3 regions of the Pseudoalteromonas mucoides genome follow, and region 1 is predicted to be linked to each of the others. Evidence: predicted binding sites of a transcription regulator. Region 1 holds the regulator's gene; each other region holds the start of a gene.
The links. The regulator MetJ, encoded in region 1, represses methionine synthesis genes. The targets are predictions, from matches to a motif close to TAGACGTCTAGACGTCTA.
Positions count from the first base shown of each region.

Region 2: the regulator MetJ is predicted to act here: its motif matches at 2,862-2,879, upstream of AAEU30_RS07875 (homoserine O-succinyltransferase).
Region 3: the regulator MetJ is predicted to act here: its motif matches at 4,876-4,893, upstream of AAEU30_RS18720 (methylenetetrahydrofolate reductase).

Region 1 covers NZ_JBMMUC010000013.1:54,621-60,977, reverse strand. The annotation lists gene priA (primosomal protein N') at 1-260, opposite strand, end outside; gene rpmE (50S ribosomal protein L31) at 493-705, shown strand; gene AAEU30_RS14740 (malic enzyme-like NAD(P)-binding protein) at 1,311-2,552, shown strand; gene metJ (met regulon transcriptional regulator MetJ) at 2,645-2,965, opposite strand; gene metB (cystathionine gamma-synthase) at 3,201-4,466, shown strand; gene metL (bifunctional aspartate kinase/homoserine dehydrogenase II) at 4,471-6,357, shown strand, end outside.
Region 2 covers NZ_JBMMUC010000005.1:214,909-221,265, reverse strand. The annotation lists gene metH (methionine synthase) at 1-780, opposite strand, end outside; gene AAEU30_RS07880 (homocysteine S-methyltransferase family protein) at 790-1,857, opposite strand; gene AAEU30_RS07875 (homoserine O-succinyltransferase) at 1,847-2,794, opposite strand; gene ettA (energy-dependent translational throttle protein EttA) at 3,007-4,680, shown strand; gene AAEU30_RS07865 (TlpA disulfide reductase family protein) at 4,797-5,288, shown strand; gene AAEU30_RS07860 (PilZ domain-containing protein) at 5,345-5,713, shown strand; gene AAEU30_RS07855 (histone deacetylase family protein) at 5,767-6,357, shown strand, end outside.
Region 3 covers NZ_JBMMUC010000020.1:17,109-23,465, reverse strand. The annotation lists gene xseA (exodeoxyribonuclease VII large subunit) at 1-114, shown strand, start outside; gene AAEU30_RS18735 (hypothetical protein) at 115-771, opposite strand; gene cysE (serine O-acetyltransferase) at 813-1,628, opposite strand; gene AAEU30_RS18725 (M16 family metallopeptidase) at 1,795-4,680, opposite strand; gene AAEU30_RS18720 (methylenetetrahydrofolate reductase) at 4,938-5,894, shown strand.

The DNA of each region.
Region 1 (6,357 bases):
AAGCGTAATAAATCAAGATGCTGTGCAGATAAAATAGGCTCATCATCAATCACCTCTAAGAGTGCTTTAATTTTATCTTTTGGCACGTCTGTGGTGGTTTTTAATGCAAGCACCACAGCGACTTTCTTTTGATTACCAAATGGCACAATAACGCGGGTGCCAACTTGAGGTGTTACTGATAAACCATTAAGTTGTTCCGGTAGGCTGTAATCAAAAGTACGCTGTAGCGGAACTTTTATAGCAACTTCAACAAAACTCATAGCAACTCAACAAAAACCAACAAGACAGCTAATGTACTAAAGTTACGATAAAAAACCTATCAGCAAATGGTGGGTTTAAAGTTTTTGCTCATTTAATTAGCAAAAAACGCATTTAAAGCTTGTGGCGGGCTGGGTTGTTGCTTAGAATACGCGTCCAATTATTTTGATTTAAACGACGTATGGTGCCAGACTTCGGGTTTGGAGAGCGATGCGGCCTTAACTAGAGGTTTCTATGAAAGAAGGTATTCACCCTAAGTACGAAGTAATTTCAGCAACTTGTTCATGCGGAAATAAATTCGAAACTAGTTCTACACTGTGTAAAGACATCCACTTAGACGTATGTTCTGCGTGTCACCCGTTCTACACTGGTAAGCAAAAGATTTTAGACACAGGTGGCCGTGTTGATCGCTTTAACAAGCGTTTCGGTGCACTTAGCAGCAAGTAATTTCTGCTTTCGTGTTAAGAAAGGCACCTTCGGGTGCTTTTTTTGTGCCTGTGATTTAGAAAAACTTACAGTGATTCATTTGCTCCTCCTAATTTACGTAGATTAAAATTAGAAAATCCCCCTTTGTGTATTACTTTGTTGCCAGCGATATGGCTAATTTATAGCGATATTATTCTGACTAATATTTCTGCTTCTTATAATGGTTATAGCTAATGAAGCACAGACAAACCCTAATTAATTCACTATATTAATTATTAATATAAATTACATTGCTGCTATTACTGTATCTAAAATGGGCTAAATTGCAGTTATTTGTCGCTATCGTCGATTATTGTTGTTGCTTTTTAGTTTGTTCGAGTTGCAGTACTATTTGCTTTAAATTCATGCAAATTTAGTTGGGTTTTTTGATGTTTTGTTAGTGTTTTAATCATGCGTTTTTAGAATTATTTACTAAAAATGCTGGCAAAACGCATAAAATTAACTGATATAGCTTATAACAGGATAGACCTGATATTGCTTGAATTTAATTATAATATAGGTATTGTTCGCTAAGAACTGCTCACTCTCACTTTAAATTTAACTTACTTGCAGGATAAAATCGCGTTATGTCAGACTTTCGTGAACAAGCATTACATTACCATGCTCACCCCGTTCCAGGAAAAATCAGCATTGAACTTACTAAGCCAGCTGAAACCGTTAATGATCTCGCTCTAGCTTATAGCCCAGGTGTTGCTGAACCTGTGCGTGAAATTGCAGCCGATCCGGCTAATGCTTATAAATACACGGGCAAAGGTAATATGGTGGCTGTTATTACTAATGGTACCGCTATATTAGGCTTAGGTAATCTAGGGCCACTGGCGTCAAAACCAGTAATGGAAGGTAAGGCATTATTATTTAAGCGTTTTGCAGGTCTAGATTCAATTGATATTGAAGTTAAGCATCGTACAACTGAAGATTTCATCAATACGGTGGCTAATATTGCAGATACGTTTGGCGGTATTAATCTTGAAGATATTAAAGCGCCTGAATGTTTTGAAATTGAAAAGGCATTAATTGAGCGTTGCAGTATTCCTGTTTTTCATGATGATCAACACGGTACGGCGATCGTAACTGCTGCGGGTATGATTAATGCGCTTGAAGTACAAGGCAAAAAAATTGAAGATGCGATCATTGTATGTTTAGGCGCTGGTGCAGCTGCTGTAGCATGTATGGAACTACTTATTAAATGTGGCGCTCTGCGTGAGCACATTTACATGCTTGACCGTAAAGGAGTTATTCATACACGTCGCGATGATTTAAATGAACATAAACAACTATTTGCAAATAATACAGATAAACGCACGTTACAAGATGTAATAGCCGATGCAGATGTATTTGTTGGTGTATCAGGTCCGAACTTGTTAGATCCAGAAGATTTAAAGCTAATGGCCGACAAGCCAGTTATTTTTGCATGTTCTAATCCAGACCCTGAGATCGCGCCAGAGCTTGCGCACGGTGCACGTAAAGATCTTATTATGGCGACTGGGCGCTCAGATTACCCGAACCAAGTTAATAACGTGCTATGTTTCCCATTTATTTTCCGTGGTGCGCTTGATGTTCGTGCAAGCCAAATCAACGATGAAATGAAAATTGCAGCAGTGGATGCCATTCGTAGTATTGCTAAAGAGCCAGTACCTGCAGAAGTATTAAAAGCAGCGGGTGTTGATTCTCTTGAATTTGGCCCTGAGTATATTATTCCAAAACCAATGGATCCGCGTTTGCTGCCACGTATTGCCAAAGCGGTAGCGCAAGCGGCTATTGATTCAGGTGTTGCGCAAATCGATATGCCTGAAAATTATATGGCTTAGCCGAAACGATCAAGCAATAAAAAACCTCAGCAATGTTAGTTGCTGAGGTTTTTTTGTATCCAATTCCTGAAGGCAGGAATGCAAACCGTAACTTAATCTTCGTTAAGTACAGGTACTTCAAGTCCCATTTCGAGCATGATTTTCTTCACTTCTTCAGGCACTTTCTCAGGGTTGTCTTTACGCAAGTCTTCATCGTTTGGCAGCGGTTGCCCAGTAAAAGCGTGTAAAAATGCTTCACAAAGTAGTTCGCTGTTAGTTGCGTGTCGTAGGTTGTTTATTTGACGGCGGGTGCGCTCGTCAGTTAACACTTTTAGCACGTTAAGTGGGATAGACACGGTGATCTTTTTCACTTGTTCTGATTTTTTACCGTGTTCTGCGTATGGGTGAATATATTCACCGTTCCATTTAGCCATAAGAAGTATCGTTGCCTCAGGTTGTTAGTTGTTTGCATAGCCTATTTGCTTTGCAAAGATGCGGAAATTCTATCGTTTTAAAAAAGATAGTCAAACACTTGTTATTTAGCCATCTAGCGAGCTAAATATCTTTACCGCTAATAATACCCTGGTTACACCACAAATGTTTTGACTTATGGGGACTGATCCTCTAACCTTTTAGACGTCTAAACATCCATTTATTGTAGGTGACGTTATGAGTCAAAAGAACAAAGCAACTATCGCGGTACGAAATGGTATCGATGCTGATAAACATCATGGTGCTGTTGTACCGCCTCTTCATTTATCAACAACCTATTCATTTGCTGATTTTGATACTAAACGCCAATACGATTATGGCCGCAGTGGAAACCCAAATCGCGATATATTAGCTGAAACCTTGGCCGAGCTTGAAGGGGGCGCCAAGGGGATCATTACAGCCACTGGTATGTCGGCAGTACATTTAGCGACTCAACTACTCAATAGCGATGATACTTTAGTTATTCCTCACGATTGTTATGGCGGTAGCTACCGTTTATTTACCTCTCTTGAAAAGCGTGGGTTATTAAAGTTAGTGGTTTTAGATTTAACGAAAACCGAAAACCATGAAAAAATTCTTGAAATTAAACCTAAGCTAATTTGGATTGAAACACCGAGCAACCCTATTTTACGGCTGACCGATATTAAAGCAATTACCACTATTGCTAAACAATGTGGTGCACTTGTTGGCGCAGATAACACATTTTTATCGCCGGCTTTACAAAATCCAATCGAATTTGGTGTCGATATTGTGGTGCATTCAACGACTAAATATATTAATGGTCACTCAGATGTTGTGGGTGGCGCCGTGATTGCTGCAACCCAAGAGTTAGGTGATGAGCTTGCGTGGTGGGCAAATAATATTGGTATTACCGGTGCGCCGTTTGATAGCTACTTAACTTTACGTGGCTTGCGTACGTTAAATGTGCGTTTGCGTCAGCACCAAGAAAATGCGTTTATCATAGCGCAATATCTAGAAGACTCTCCTTATGTAAGCCAAGTTTATTATCCTGGTCTTGAGTCACATCCACAGCATGAGTTGGCTAAAGTACAGCAGCGTGGTTTTGGTGGCATGGTGAGTTTTGATATTAAGGGTGATGTAAATGATGCGGCAGCATTTTTAACGAGTCTTAAAGAATTTAGTTTAGCTGAGTCACTGGGCGGCGTTGAGAGTTTAATTTGTCATCCAGCTACTATGACGCATGCCGGAATGGATGCAACTGCACGCCTTGAGGCTGGTGTGGGTGACACGCTAATTCGTATTTCTGTTGGTATTGAAGATGTTAAAGACTTAGTGGCTGATTTAGAACGTGTGTTTAATAAAGTAAAGCCTGGTCAGGGTGGTCAAAGTGAGCAACTTGTTGCACAACAAGCCACAGCTAAACAACAAGATCAGCAATCAAGCTCATTTAAACTAACGCCAGCACATACGGCATTGTGGTAACAATATGGTTAATATAGTACATAAATTTGGTGGTTCGAGCTTAAGTTCACCAGAGCGCTATCAAGCAGTCGCGAATATCATTTTAGCGAATAGCGAAGTGGGTGATTGTGTTGTGGTTTCAGCCGCAGGTAAAACAACCAATACCTTGGTTAAATTGTGGCAAAGTTACCAGCAGGATGACCTGCAAGCTGTTAGCGACATTTTATTATTGTTAGATAATCACCAGCGAACCTTGATTGAGCAATTATTAACGGCACAAGCCAAGCAGCAGGCCCTTAGCTTATTGCAACAAGAATTGGCACAATTAGCCGAACAAGCCAAGCAGCAAACCTTAGCGGAGTCAGCTTTACTTGCTCATGGTGAAGTGTGGTCGGCGAGATTACTTGCAAGCTATTTACAGCAATTAGGTTTAGCTGCAAAAGATATTGATGCGCGTCAGCTTTTTACCTTAAACGATGGGCAGTTATTGCATCAAAAGAATCAACAAGCTTGTATAGATTTGATAAGCAAGCAGCATGTTAATGTGGTTACCGGCTTTATTGCCAGTGACTGCCATGGTGATACAGTTACCCTTGGACGTAATGGCAGTGATTACAGTGCCACACTCTTAGGTAGTTATTGTCATGCCCAGCAAGTGTCTATTTGGACCGATACTCAAGGTGTATTTAGTACTGACCCTCGTAAGGTAAATAAGGCGCTTAAGTATTCAAAAGTGTGTCGTGGCCAAGCCAATTTATTAGCCCGATTAGGTAATCCTGTTTTACATGCTAAAACATTATCACCGTTAAAAAATACTGATATAAAGCTGGTTGTACGCAGCAGTTTTGATACTGAAGCTAGTGCCACTGAAATAGTTAAAGAAGGTTATAGTAAAGCTAAGCGTTTTATCACCACGCTAGAAAACATTGATTTATTACGTGTGGATCAACTCAATGCAGGTGAAGTAGGGCAACTGAGTCAGCTTATTCAACATAGCTTGCACCATTTTGTTAAGCAGGGCGATACTTACTTATTAGTGCCAGGTAGTGCGACTCACCAAGTTGTGAGCCAGTTACAAGGGCGTGCTAACATTGTTGAGTCAAACTTACATGGCTGCGCGATTGTTGCGCCAAGTAATGATATAGCTCATTTATCTTTACAGGCTTCCTCGCTGCTTAGTGAACAAAGTTTAGCACCACGTTTTAGCCACCAAGATACTGATTATGCTTTGCTATTAACCGATCAAGTAATTGATAGTGATGTATTAACGTTATTACACGACAAGTTAATCAACAAAGGCCAAGAGCTTGCGGTGATCATTGCAGGCTTAGGTAATGTTGGCGAAGTGTTTATTTCACAGCTTTCACAACAGCTAAATCGCTTAGAGCAGCATTTTAGTGTGAAGTTAGTGGGTTTAGTACGTTCTCAGCAAATGTTATTCAGCCCAAGCGGTATTAGCCTGGAGCAATGGCAAACACAATGGGATAACGAAGCTGCTGATTATCAGCAAGCGGATTTATTAACGCATATAAGTGAACTTGATTACGAACATAAAGTGGTGATTGATATTACCGCCAGTGAATCATTTAGTTTACTTTATCCTGACTTTGTTAATTTAGACTGTCATTTGATCAGTGCTAATAAATATGCAGGTACGGCTGATAATAATTGGTATCAAGCATTACGCCACAATTTAGCTGAGCGTAATTTATTATGGCGCTATAACACGTCTGTTGGCGCTGGGTTACCGATTAACTTTGCTTTAGCTGATTTACAAAATAGCGGCGACAAAATCACGCGTATTGAAGGGGTGTTCTCTGGTACGTTATCCTGGTTGTGTAGTAGCTATGATGGTAGTGTGCCATTTTCAGATTTAGTATTACAAGCGCAGAAAATGGGTTTTACAGAGCCT
Region 2 (6,357 bases), on a different contig from region 1:
TATATCATCATAAACGGCAAGTTGCCCTGCGTTGACTATACCCATATCCATGCCCGCTTTTATAGCATGGTATAAAAACACCGAGTGAATCGCTTCACGAACAGGGTTATTACCTCGGAACGAAAATGATACATTAGACACCCCACCCGATACCTTACAGTACGGTAGGTTTTGTTTGATACGCCGAGTGCCTTCAATAAATTCAACAGCGTAGTTATCGTGCTCTTCAATACCTGTCGCAACAGCAAATATATTTGGGTCGAAAATAATATCTTCCGGTGGGAAGCCTATTTCATCAACTAAAATACGGTAGCTGCGCTCACATATTTCAAACTTACGATCTGCGGTGTCGGCTTGACCATCGGTATCAAATGCCATAACAACAGCTGCAGCGCCAAAGCGTTTAATAATTTTAGCTTGGCGTTTAAACGGCTCTTCGCCTTCTTTTAATGAGATTGAGTTAACAATCGCCTTGCCTTGAATACATTTTAAGCCCGCTTCGATCACTTCCCATTTAGAGGAATCAACCATGATAGGTACTTTAGAAATATCAGGCTCTGAGGCAATTAAGTTTAAAAACTTCACCATCGCGGCTTTTGAGTCCAGCATGGCTTCGTCCATGTTGATATCAATTACCTGTGCGCCATTTTCAACTTGTTCGCGGGCAACATTAAGGGCGGTTTCATAGTCTTCTTCCATGATCAATCGTTTGAACATGGCTGAGCCGGTTACATTGGTACGCTCACCGACGTTAGTAAATACTGCAATTTGTTGTGTCATGTCGGTTTCCTAATTTAAGTTACACGCTTCAAGGCCAGATAAGCGCATCCGCACTTCAAGCTCAGGTAATACACGAGGTTTAACCTCTTCAAGGCCTTTAGCAAACGCTTTAATATGAGCAGGCGTTGTACCACAGCAACCGCCAACAATATTAATAAAACCCGATTTGCCCCAATCAATGATCTCAACAGCCATTTCAGGCGCTTCTAAGTCGTATTCACCAAACTCATTCGGTAAACCCGCGTTAGGATGAACAGATACAAAAGTTTCGCAAACTCGAGACAACTCTTCAACGTATTGGCGTAATAAATCAGGGCCAAGTGCGCAGTTTAAGCCGATAGAAATAGGCTTAATATGGCGAATTGAATTATAAAACGCTTCGGTAGTTTGGCCTGAAAGCGTACGCCCTGATGCATCAGTAATAGTGCCTGAGATCATCACTGGTAATGTACGCCCTGCTTGTTCAAATGCTTCTTCAACAGCGAACGAGGCCGCTTTGGCGTTTAAGGTATCAAAAATCGTTTCAATCAAAATTAAATCAGCGCCGCCTTCCATTAAAGCAAGGGTAGATTCAACATAGGCCGTGACTAATTTATCAAAGGTGATATTACGATAACCTGGGTCATTTACATCAGGCGAGATTGAGCACGTTTTTGACGTTGGCCCAAGTACACCTGCCACATAACGTGGCTTTTCAGGGTTTTTAGCGGTAAATTCATCACAGATACTGCGTGCTAACTTGGCCGACTCTAAGTTTACCTCACGACTGATACTCGCCATGTCGTAATCTTCCATTGAGACAGTGGTCGAGTTAAAGGTGTTTGTTTCAATAATATCGGCACCTGCATTTAAAAAGCCTCGATGAATATCAGCAATTATTTTAGGCTGAGTCAGGCTTAGCAAGTCGTTATTGCCTTTAATTAATACATGCCAGTCTTTAAAGCGCTCACCACGGTAGTCTTCTTCTTCTAATTTATGCTCTTGGATCATGGTGCCCATAGCGCCGTCGAGGATTAAAATTCGCTGTTTTAGCGCCTCGGTTAGTTCTGCATGTTTATTCACTGTATTACTCGGCATAGTTGTTAGTCCTTACTGCTTGGCTAACGAGATTAATATCATAAGGTGTGGTTTGATACACATAGTAATTTAACCAATTCGAAAATAACAAAAAGGCATGGCTTTGCCAGGTTTTCGACGGCTCGTTATCTGGGTTGTTATCAGGAAAGTAATTTTCAGGCATAGCGGCGTCAGGCTTTTTTGCAAGGTCGCGTTGGTATTCACCTTTTAATGTGTCAGCATCGTACTCGGGATGACCTGTAATATACACCTGACTGCCTGATTTATTTTTAAGCAAGTAAGCACCTACTCGCTTAGAACCTGCCAATACAACTATATCTTCACAGGCGTTAATTTTTTCAATATCAATATGACCAAAACGAGAATGCGGCACTACAAAGGTGTCATCAAAACCACGTGTAAGCGCGGCATGTTCAAAGTAACAATGATGAGTAAATACACCACTGAGCTTCTTCGGTTTTAATTCGCGCTTTAACCCGTAGTGATGAAATAAACCAGCATGAGCCGCCCAACACGAAAACAAAGTTGATGTTACATGTTGCTCAGCCCAATCGAGTATCACTTTGAGCTCATCCCAATAAGCGACCTCGTCGTATTCTAAATGCGCAAGCGGTGCGCCGGTAACTAACATAGCATCGTAGTTGTTGTCTTTTACTTCTGAGAAATAACGGTAAAAGGTGTCTAGATGCTCTTCAGAATTACTGCTGCTACGGTGAGTATCTAAGCGTAAAAGCTCCACATTTACTTGCAGTGGTGAGTTTGCCAATAAGCGAATAAACTGTACTTCGGTTTCTACTTTATTCGGCATTAAGTTTAAGATGGCCAGCCGCATCGGGCGAATTTCTTGCGTTTTCGCACGGGTTTTTGGCATTACAAAGACATTTTCTTGACGTAGCTTTGCAATTGCAGGCAATTCATCTTTCACTGTAATAGGCATTCATTCACTCCAAGCATCATTTTAACCAATAGCTAATTATGAACGGTTAGCAGTAAATTTCAACCTCTAGATGTATAGATGTCTAAATGAATTTGGTATATCGCCTATTTACTTAAAAACACAGGGCTCACTTTGCTGATTCGTTGACTGTTTGGGCTATGAGACTCTACAATAAGCATCATAATTTTATTTATAATTCGAAGGCTTTTTCCATGGTTTTACCAGATAAGTTTATTTTCTCGATGAGTCGAGTATCGAAAGTAGTGCCACCTAAGCGCACTATTTTAAAAGATATCTCATTGCATTTTTTCCCTGGCGCAAAAATTGGTGTACTTGGCTTAAACGGCTCGGGTAAATCAAGCTTACTACGTATTATGGCTGGCGTTGATCAAGAGTTTGAAGGTGAAGCACATCCTCAACCGGGTATTAAAATTGGTTACTTACCGCAAGAGCCGGTACTCGATGAAAGCAAAACCGTGCGCGAAACCGTTGAAGAAGCGGTCAGTGAAGTTAAAAACGCATTAAGTCGTCTTGATGAAGTTTATAACGAATACGCTATGGAAGACGCTGATTTTGACGCACTAGCTAAAGAGCAAGGTCAACTTGAAGCGATCATTCAAGCCCATGACGGCCACAACATTGATAATGTATTAGAACGTGCTGCTGATGCACTTCGCCTGCCGCCTTGGGATGCTAAAGTTGAGGTTTTATCTGGTGGTGAACGTCGTCGTATCGCGATTTGTCGTTTATTATTAGAAAAACCAGATATGCTTATTCTTGATGAGCCTACTAACCACTTAGATGCTGAATCTGTTGCATGGCTTGAGCGCTTCTTACATGATTACGAAGGCACCGTTGTGGCAGTAACCCATGACCGTTACTTCCTAGATAACGTAGCGGGTTGGATTCTAGAGCTTGACCGTGGTGAAGGTATCCCATGGGAAGGTAACTACTCTTCTTGGCTTGAACAAAAAGACGCGCGTTTGCAACAAGAGCAGAAATCTGAAAAAGCCCGTCAAAAGTCAATTGCGCAAGAACTTGAATGGGTACGTTCAAACCCGAAGGGCCGTCAAGCTAAGTCTAAAGCACGTATGGCACAGTTTAGTGAGTTACAGCACTCTGATTACCAAAAACGTAACGAAACCAACGAGCTATTTATTCCACCTGGCCCGCGTTTAGGCGACCAAGTAATTGAAGTTAAAAACTTGAAGAAGAGCTTTGGCGACCGCGTACTCATTGATGACTTAAACTTCACAATGCCTAAGGGCGCTATTGTGGGTATTATCGGTGCCAATGGTGCGGGTAAATCAACTCTATTTAAAATGCTAAGTGGTGAAGAAAAACCAGATAGCGGCGATATCACCATTGGTGAAACTGTTGAGCTTGCAACGGTTGATCAGTTCCGTGGCAACATGGACGACAGCAATACGGTTTTCCAAGAAATTGCTGATGGCCAAGATGTGCTTAAAATTGGTAACTTTGAATTCCCAAGCCGTGCTTACGTAGGCCGCTTTAACTTTAAAGGTAATGACCAGCAAAAGTTTGTTAAAGACCTATCTGGTGGTGAGCGTAACCGTTTACATTTAGCTAAGTTATTAAAAGCTGGCGGCAATGTTATCTTACTGGATGAGCCAACCAATGACTTGGACGTGGAAACATTACGTGCCCTTGAGAATGCAATTTTAGAGTTCCCGGGTAATGTAATGTGTATCTCGCATGACCGTTGGTTCTTAGACCGTATTGCTACACACATTCTTGATTACCGTGATGAAGGCCAAATTAACTTCTTCGATGGTAACTACACCGAATACGAAGAATGGTTAAAGAAAACCCTCGGTGCAGCTGCAGCGCAGCCCAAGCGTATTAAATACAAGAAAATTGGTTAAAGTTCTATAGTAACCATATTTATAGCCCTGCATTTATGCGGGGCTTTTTATTTTTTGAAAGAAATATACCCGCCCCCCTTTCTAGTTAAGTATCTTCATACTAAAAATTAACCGCTATGAAATACTTATTCGCACTTTTTTTATTAAGCATAAGCTTATTTGGCTACGCAGCTGAGCTTGAGCAAAAACAGCTTCCTAAACTACCCGCGCTCACCTTAAAAATGGCAGACGGGAGTTCACTTAACACAAAAGATCTTTTAGGAAAGCCATATATTTTACACTTTTGGGCAACCTGGTGCCCATACTGCAAAAAGCTACAACCAGCGCTCGATCAAATCCACCAACAATATCAACAGTACGGCTTACAAGTTATAGGCGTGAGTTTTCGTGAAGATGAGGGAGCAGATCCTCAGCAATCTCTCATCAGTCGTGGTCATCATTTTAAAACCGCAATAAAAGCTGACTTAATCGCTCAACGGTTAGGAATTCGCGGCACCCCTACAACGCTATTTATTAATATGCATGGTCAAGTTGTGTGGCTAACCACAACATCAAACCCTAACAACGAAAAACTTAAAGCGAATGCCGCCAAACTTGTAAAATCGTGACTATAATTTACATAAATATAATCACTGAGGTTAATTATGGTTAATTATGGTTAATTATGGTTAATCGTCGTCAATATACTCGCGTGTTGTTTTCTACTCCCGCAACACTTTTAATAAACGAGCAAAGCTTTAGCTGTGAATTACTCGATGTATCACTCAATGGTGTATTGATTAGCCACCCCAATGGCTTAAAAGCTGACAAACATCAATCGGCTGAACTTGCCTTTACCTTGCCTGATAGCCAAGTAAGCATTGCTATGGCGGTTGAGATTAGCCATATTGAGCCCTTACATTTTGGTTTGCATTGTACCCATATAGATATTGACAGCATTACCCACTTAAAACGTTTGGTAGAGCTTAATTTAGGTGATGACGCGCTATTACACCGTGAACTCGCAATGCTTATCCACACTCCACAAAAATAGACTATCTGCTGTAACTTGATTACCATGGCGTAAATTATTAAAAATGCGCTGTTATGACTTTAAACCCACACTTGCCTCTGGTTTATCATCCAAATTACTCATTTAACTTTGATCCTAAACACCGCTTTGTGATGAGTAAATTTGCTAATTTATATCAGCACGTAAAACAGCTAGGGCTCGTTAATAACAATTTAACTCAACCAAGGCTCGGTAACCCAGATGATCTTGAACTCGTCCACTGCGCAAATTATTTAGACGACTTATGGCATAATAACCTCGAAGAAAAAGCCCTTAGACGCATTGGCCTACCTTGGTCAGAGCCACTTATAGCCCGTACTTTCACTGCACCACTTGGTACTTTAGAAACAGCACGCCTTGCGCTTAAAAATGGCCTCGCCTGCCACTTAGCTGGCGGCACTCATCATGCACATACAGACTTTGGTTCAGGGTTTTGTATGGTGAACGACCTTGCTTTTACAGCACAAACCCTTATACAAAACCGTGAAGTGACCAACGTGCTTATTTTTGATCTCGACGTACACCAAGGTGATGGCACCGCGGCAATGCTTACACACCAGCCTTATGCCTATACTTGCTCAATTCACTGCGAAAAGAACTTCCCATTTAGAAAATCCCCCAGCGAT
Region 3 (6,357 bases), on a different contig from region 1:
AGCATTACTAAATCAAAACAAGGTAAGGTGATTAAATCAGTCTCGAGTGTTAAATCGGGTGATGTGCTAATTACTGAACTGGCCGATGGCAGCATCGAATCTAAGGTTAACTAATTACTGCTCAGTGCTAAGTAACAATTTAAAATCATCGTCACTCGATGTAGAGGCGCTGGTTTTAAATTGTTGCCAAAAATCTTGCTTTACTAACCTATCGTTTAACTCTCGCCATTGAGTATGGTCAAACGCGTCATTATCCTCTGGCGCTACCAATTCAAACTTACACACTGATGTTTTACACTGTGCGCTAACAAGCTCTGGCGCAACGGTTAAATCAGCGGTTAATAAGAAATCTTTTAAAGCTGTTTCTGTACGATAAGCCCACTCTTCATTACGTGTTTGTTCTTCAAACTTATCAAGCAGTACTTGCTCAAAATCAGAAGGGGCTCGAAGCTGCTTTTGATAGTTTTTCACTGTGGCTTTTTGCACTGCGAGCGCTTGCTTTAACTCTTTCACTTGTTGCTGTAACTGCTCTTTAGAGTGTTCTGAGCCAAGGTCGCTATCTACAGGCTGTTTTTCTACTTTCACGCTGGGTAAAACGTCTATTTGAGCTATCTCAACAGATTCTCTAGATAATTTAGGGGGTGTTTGAATGGGCTCTACGTCAGTGTGTTGTTGAGTAGGTCTCGGGGCAGTTAGAAAAAAATAGCCTGAGGCTAATGTTACGCCCGCTATAAAAGCGAGCAATAAAGACCATAGACTATTTTTTATCATTTCGTTGTCATTCCTTTACTACGCTTTATAACATGTCACTTTTACAGCATAGCACTGGTGTGCGATTCGTTTTCAGGCTCGGCCTCTAAAAAGTTTTGATTCATGCTTTCTGCCGGACAGGGACAGTTTGGTTTACCCACAATTTTAGCAGGTACGCCGACAGCTGTCGTATGTGGCGGTACCGGGCTGAGTACAACTGAACCGGCACCTATTCTAGCGCCCTCGCCGACTTCGATATTACCGAGTACTTTTGCACCTGCGCCAATCAGCACACCCGCGCGAATTTTAGGGTGGCGATCGCCTTTTTCATTACCTGTACCACCTAAGGTAACTGACTGCAAAATTGATACATTATCTTCGATTACTGCGGTTTCACCAATCACTATGCCAGTTGCATGGTCAAACATAATACCATGACCGACTTTACAAGCAGGATGGATATCAACGCCAAATACTTCTGAGGTACGGCTTTGAATAAATCGCGCGAGCTCTTTACGGTTTTGACGCCAAAGGCAATGGGCGAGTCTATGAGCTTGAATGGCATGAAAACCCTTTAAGTTTAATATCACTGTTAAGTATGTATCGGCAGCAGGGTCTCTATCTTTAACCGCTTTGATATCATGGGCAACATGGGTGAGCATTCTATCGCAATCAACAAAAGCTTGATCAAACAATTCACGAATTGTAAAAGCCGATACAACTGCATCTGATAATTTATTAGCAACAATAAAGCTTAATGCCGAACCTAAACACTCATGATTAAGCACACATGAATACACATGACTTGCTAAAAGAGGTTCGCGAGTTACAACTTCATTCGCTTCAGTGCGAAGCTGTTGCCAAATTTCATGACGCATAGGACGGCCTTAAGTTAATACAAAATATGCTTTGTGCCAGTTTAACGGATTTCACCATAGATGTGTTAACCCTGTGATTATTTGTTCTGGTTATTAGTTATAACTAATCGCAAATAAAAATGCCCCAATTAATGGGGCACTTTAATTAGCTTAATTTATATCGCTTTTATTGAAACACTTTATCTACTGCAAGTACTTCAATGTTTTTCGAAGGAATTGCTAGTTTGTAATCAGCAATGACCTTATCTTCAGCAACCAGTTCAGCTGGTTTTTCTGAGTTATATACCATTGGCGATGTTTGCTCTGACGCTAGGCGCTGTTGCATATCTTTGCCATCACCAGTTATAAATACATACTGGATATCATCTGTTTGTAAGTTTTCTTTTATAACACGATTTACGTCAGCAAGGCTTAACTTTTCAAGCTGGCTCGTTACATACTTTACAAACGTGTCAGTGTTATAAAACTCGCTATCTAGCGCATAGCCCAATTGGCGATTTTGACTAGCGACCATTTGCGGCACAAAGTTGATTAAGAAGTTACGCGTTGCGTCAAAGTCTTTTTCTGTCATGCCATTTTTGATCAACTTATCAAGTTCAAATAGAGCCGTACGTGTTGCAAAGTGCGCGTCATTATTTGAGCGCAGTGGGCGTAGCCATACTTGAAATATCTGCTCAGAACGACCAAGGTTTGCATCTGGTTTTGTTTGGAACATACCACGCGGGAAATACTCAATATAAGCATAATCACCATAGTTCATGCCACGTGTTTGACGAATACGATTATACAGATAAGCGTTAGAACTACGGTGCTCACCAAAGTATGAACGTACTAGCCAAAGTGCTGTCCAGTCCTCACTGCTGCGAATCGTATCAATCGGGAAGCCAAATGAGACAGCGGTAGATTGTGCCGACTTTTCAACAATGGTTGCATGATGCCCTTTAAGTTCTGGCGCGTCAGGAATTGATAAGCGACTTTTCTCACCTTTAGGTAAATCACTTAAGTCATTGAGCATAGTTGCTTTAAGTGATTGTGGCACCGCGCCAATTAAACCAAGAGTAAGCTTAGCTTGGGTAAACTCTTTAGCATAAAATGCTTTCACATCATCAAGTGTGAGCGCTTCAAGATCAGATAAATCACCATAGTTATAGCTTTCATAAGGGTGACCTTGATACAGCTTGTGATAAAGAACTTCTTTACCTAGCTCTTCATCATTAGATGCTTTAAGGCCCGATTTAATACCATCAATTACCTCTTTCTTTACTCGTTTAAAGTCATCTTCTCTGAAGCCTGGATTAAGTAACTGCTTACTAACTAGCGCATACCACTGAGCTGCATTATCTTTATGCACACGCCCTTGTAACGAGATCATTTCTTTATCTAACTGATAACCAAAGCTGCCCGCTAATGGATAAAGTGCTTTTTTGATATCATTGTAACTCTTAGATTCTGAGCCACCTTGAGCCAGCATTGCAGCTGTAAGTGCTGCTACGCCCTTTTGACCTTTAGGATCAGCGGCCGCACCGGTATGGAATAACCAATTAACATCAATCAGCGGTGAGCTATTAGTTTTATCTAGTATATTAAAATGACGCTCTTTGACCGTTTGTTTACTCGCAACAAGCGTATTTAAATCAACTTCTTGCTCAAAGCCTGCTACTTTATCAAGCGACGACATAGTCACCGTAGTACGACTGCTATCAACAAAATACTTATTAGCAATGTCTTGAATATCTTTTGCGGTGATGCTGTCTGCCGTGGCATATAATTGATTAACGACCTCAGGATCACGCTCAAAATGCATGTAGCTTGCAAGGGTTGAAGCAATTGCTTGGGATGAATCTAAGCCATTAATAAAGCTATACTTTAAGTTTGATTTTAAATCAGCTAATTTTTGACTATCCACAAGCTCCGTACGCGCTTTTGCATAAGTGCTATTGATTGCATCACGTGCTTTGGCTAAATCCTCTTCGTTTTCTACTTTTACAAATACATGAAGCAGGCCAGGATCTTTAGTGTCTGGGTTGTAGGTAAACATTTGGCTGGCAATTTGTTTATCAACCACTAGCTCTTGATACAACTCAGAGTTATTTGAAAAATAAAGCTGCGACAGCAAATCAAGCGCGGCACGGTCTTTTTTCTCAGGCTCCCAAGCTGCGCCCTTGTATGACACTAGCAACCAATGCCCTGGTAAGCCTTCATTTTGTTCATGCACGTACTTAGCAGCTTGTTGTTTTGGTTCTGTTGGAATGTCAGCAACATAGTTGCCTTTTTGCCACTTACCCCAATGCTTCTTAACCATAGCCATGGTTTCTTGTGGGTCAACATCACCTACAATCACAAGCGATACATATTCAGGCTTATAGAATTTGTCAAAAAACTCTTTGCCGTACGCCATTTGATCTGGCATAGCTTCAATGTCTTCAAAAAAGCCCATAGTGGTGTGTTTATATGTGTGCTTGTCAAAAGCTTCATTACGCACAGCTGAAAGTAACTTACGAATTGGGCTAGCATTATTTTTAAGGTATTCACCTTTTACTGTTAGCGCTTCAGTACGAAACTGCTCTTCTGAATACTTTAAGTTTTGAAAAATATCAGCTTCAATCTCAAGTACTTTATCAAGGTGTTGCTTGGAAAAATTTAAGTGATAATTAGTGTAGTCGTTAGTGGTATATGCGCGGTTATCTACCCCTGAGTTTTTCAAGATATCTGAATAGACATCCTGCGGGAACTTTTCTGAACCTTTAAACATCATGTGTTCAAAAAAATGAGCAAAGCCGGTTTTACCCTCTTCAACTTCATTTCTAGATCCAACAGATACTGGGATTTGCAATGAAACTACATCTGGGTAGTCGGTTTTAACCACCATTACACGTAAACCGTTATCAAGCTCCTCGAGTACATAGTCTTGTGAGAACACACGACTATCGGCGCTTGCTACAGAGTTTTGTTCTATTTCCACGTCTTTAATCGTGGTTGTACTTTTATTGCTAACACAGCCGCTCAATGCAAGCGTTACTGCGAGGCTTGTCGCTAATAGTTTAAATTTCATTGTTATCCCTTGTTAGTTGAATATTTTTTTAGTTATAAAATTTTTTACATTAATGATTATGCAATAAAACGAACCAATATAAGACCCCAAAGCCAATGATTTATGTAAACAGTTGTGTATTTTCCGTACCTAAAAACCAAATGAACATGAAGTAAATTCATATAGATTGAGAAAGTTTCAATAAAAAAATCTATCTAGACGTCTAAATGGCTGCTATATTACTAAGCATAGAACGTTAATTGGCTGGAATGAGGATTATGGCTTTATCATTACAAGAGAAAATTGAAGACACCAATCAGGGTGTTTACTTAATTGGCACCACACCACCGCGTATTGGTACCGATAAAGCCCAATTAGAAACCATTGCACAAAAGCTGTTAGGCCGCTTACACGAAATTGAATATGATGGCGTTGTAATCTACGACATCCAAGACGAAAGTAGCCGTACCGCCAAGCCTCGCCCTTTTCCATTTAAGCAAACCGTTGATCCTCGTGAATACAGCCGCTTGTTACGTCAATTATCACGCCAAGATGTAATCACCTATAAGAGTGTTGCCCAGCGCGGTGAAGCTGAATTTAACCAGTGGCTTGACGAAACTAAAAATGATTTTGATCTAAAAAACTTGGTACTCGTTGGTAGTCCCTCATCAGATGGCGATATCAAACTAAGCTTACCAAATGCATACAAAACGCTTGCTAAGCAAGCCGATGATTTCTTTTTAGGTGGCGTAACTATCGCTGAGCGCCATGCTAGCAAGCGTAACGAACATGAGCGTCTACTTGAGAAAACCGCACAGGGCTGTCAGTTTTTTATATCGCAAGCCGTTTACAATGCACAAGATACCATTGATTTGATCACCAGCTATGCGCGAAGCTGCAAAGCACAAGGCATTAAGCCTAATCGTATCATCTTAACGTTCACTCCGTGTGGCAGTGAAAAAACACTTGAGTTTATGCAGTGGCTAGGTATTTCAGTGCCTGAGGCAACCAAATGGCGCATGCTTGACTCTGAAAAGCCATTGAGCGAATCAGTGCGTATTTGCCGTGAAAACCTAGATCTTATTTTGCAAAGCTGCGCCCATTTAGATGTGCCTCTGGGTTTAAACATTGAAAGTTTAACCAACCGTAAAGAAGAGATTGATGCATCAATTAACCTTTATCGTTTATTAAAAGCGACAATGGAATTGAATCTAGCTGAGAAGCAAATAGCTTAAGTTCGGGCTTCGGGCTTCGGGCTTCGGGCTTCGGGCTTCGGGCTTCGGGCAATGATGATAAGCGACATAGAATAAGCCAGCTAAAGTATTTAGTTTCGTTTCCTTCTCTTTGTGCAACAAACTTAGTGAATTATTCACAAAGAGGTTAAGAAACGCTGCACTTAAGAGTAATACAGATTCTAATCCCGACTTGCTATAGCATGTGGTATCACCAGCCCCAAAGTTGCCGCTTGGAAGCAAGGGCCCTTGTAGAATTGATAGGAATGAATTTGTTTTGGCAGGATAAGTCAGGCTTGTAGTGGGCCATAACAGTTTACCGTGGGTGAATAATATCTATTAGATCACAGTCACCCAGTGGATTCAAGGTTAAAAAGCGAACAATCCAAATTAGGAAGTTAAGTCCCTAAAAAGGGTAACCCCACAGCCTCAACGCCTGTAGAACAGGACGTGCTTTAAGTTGATG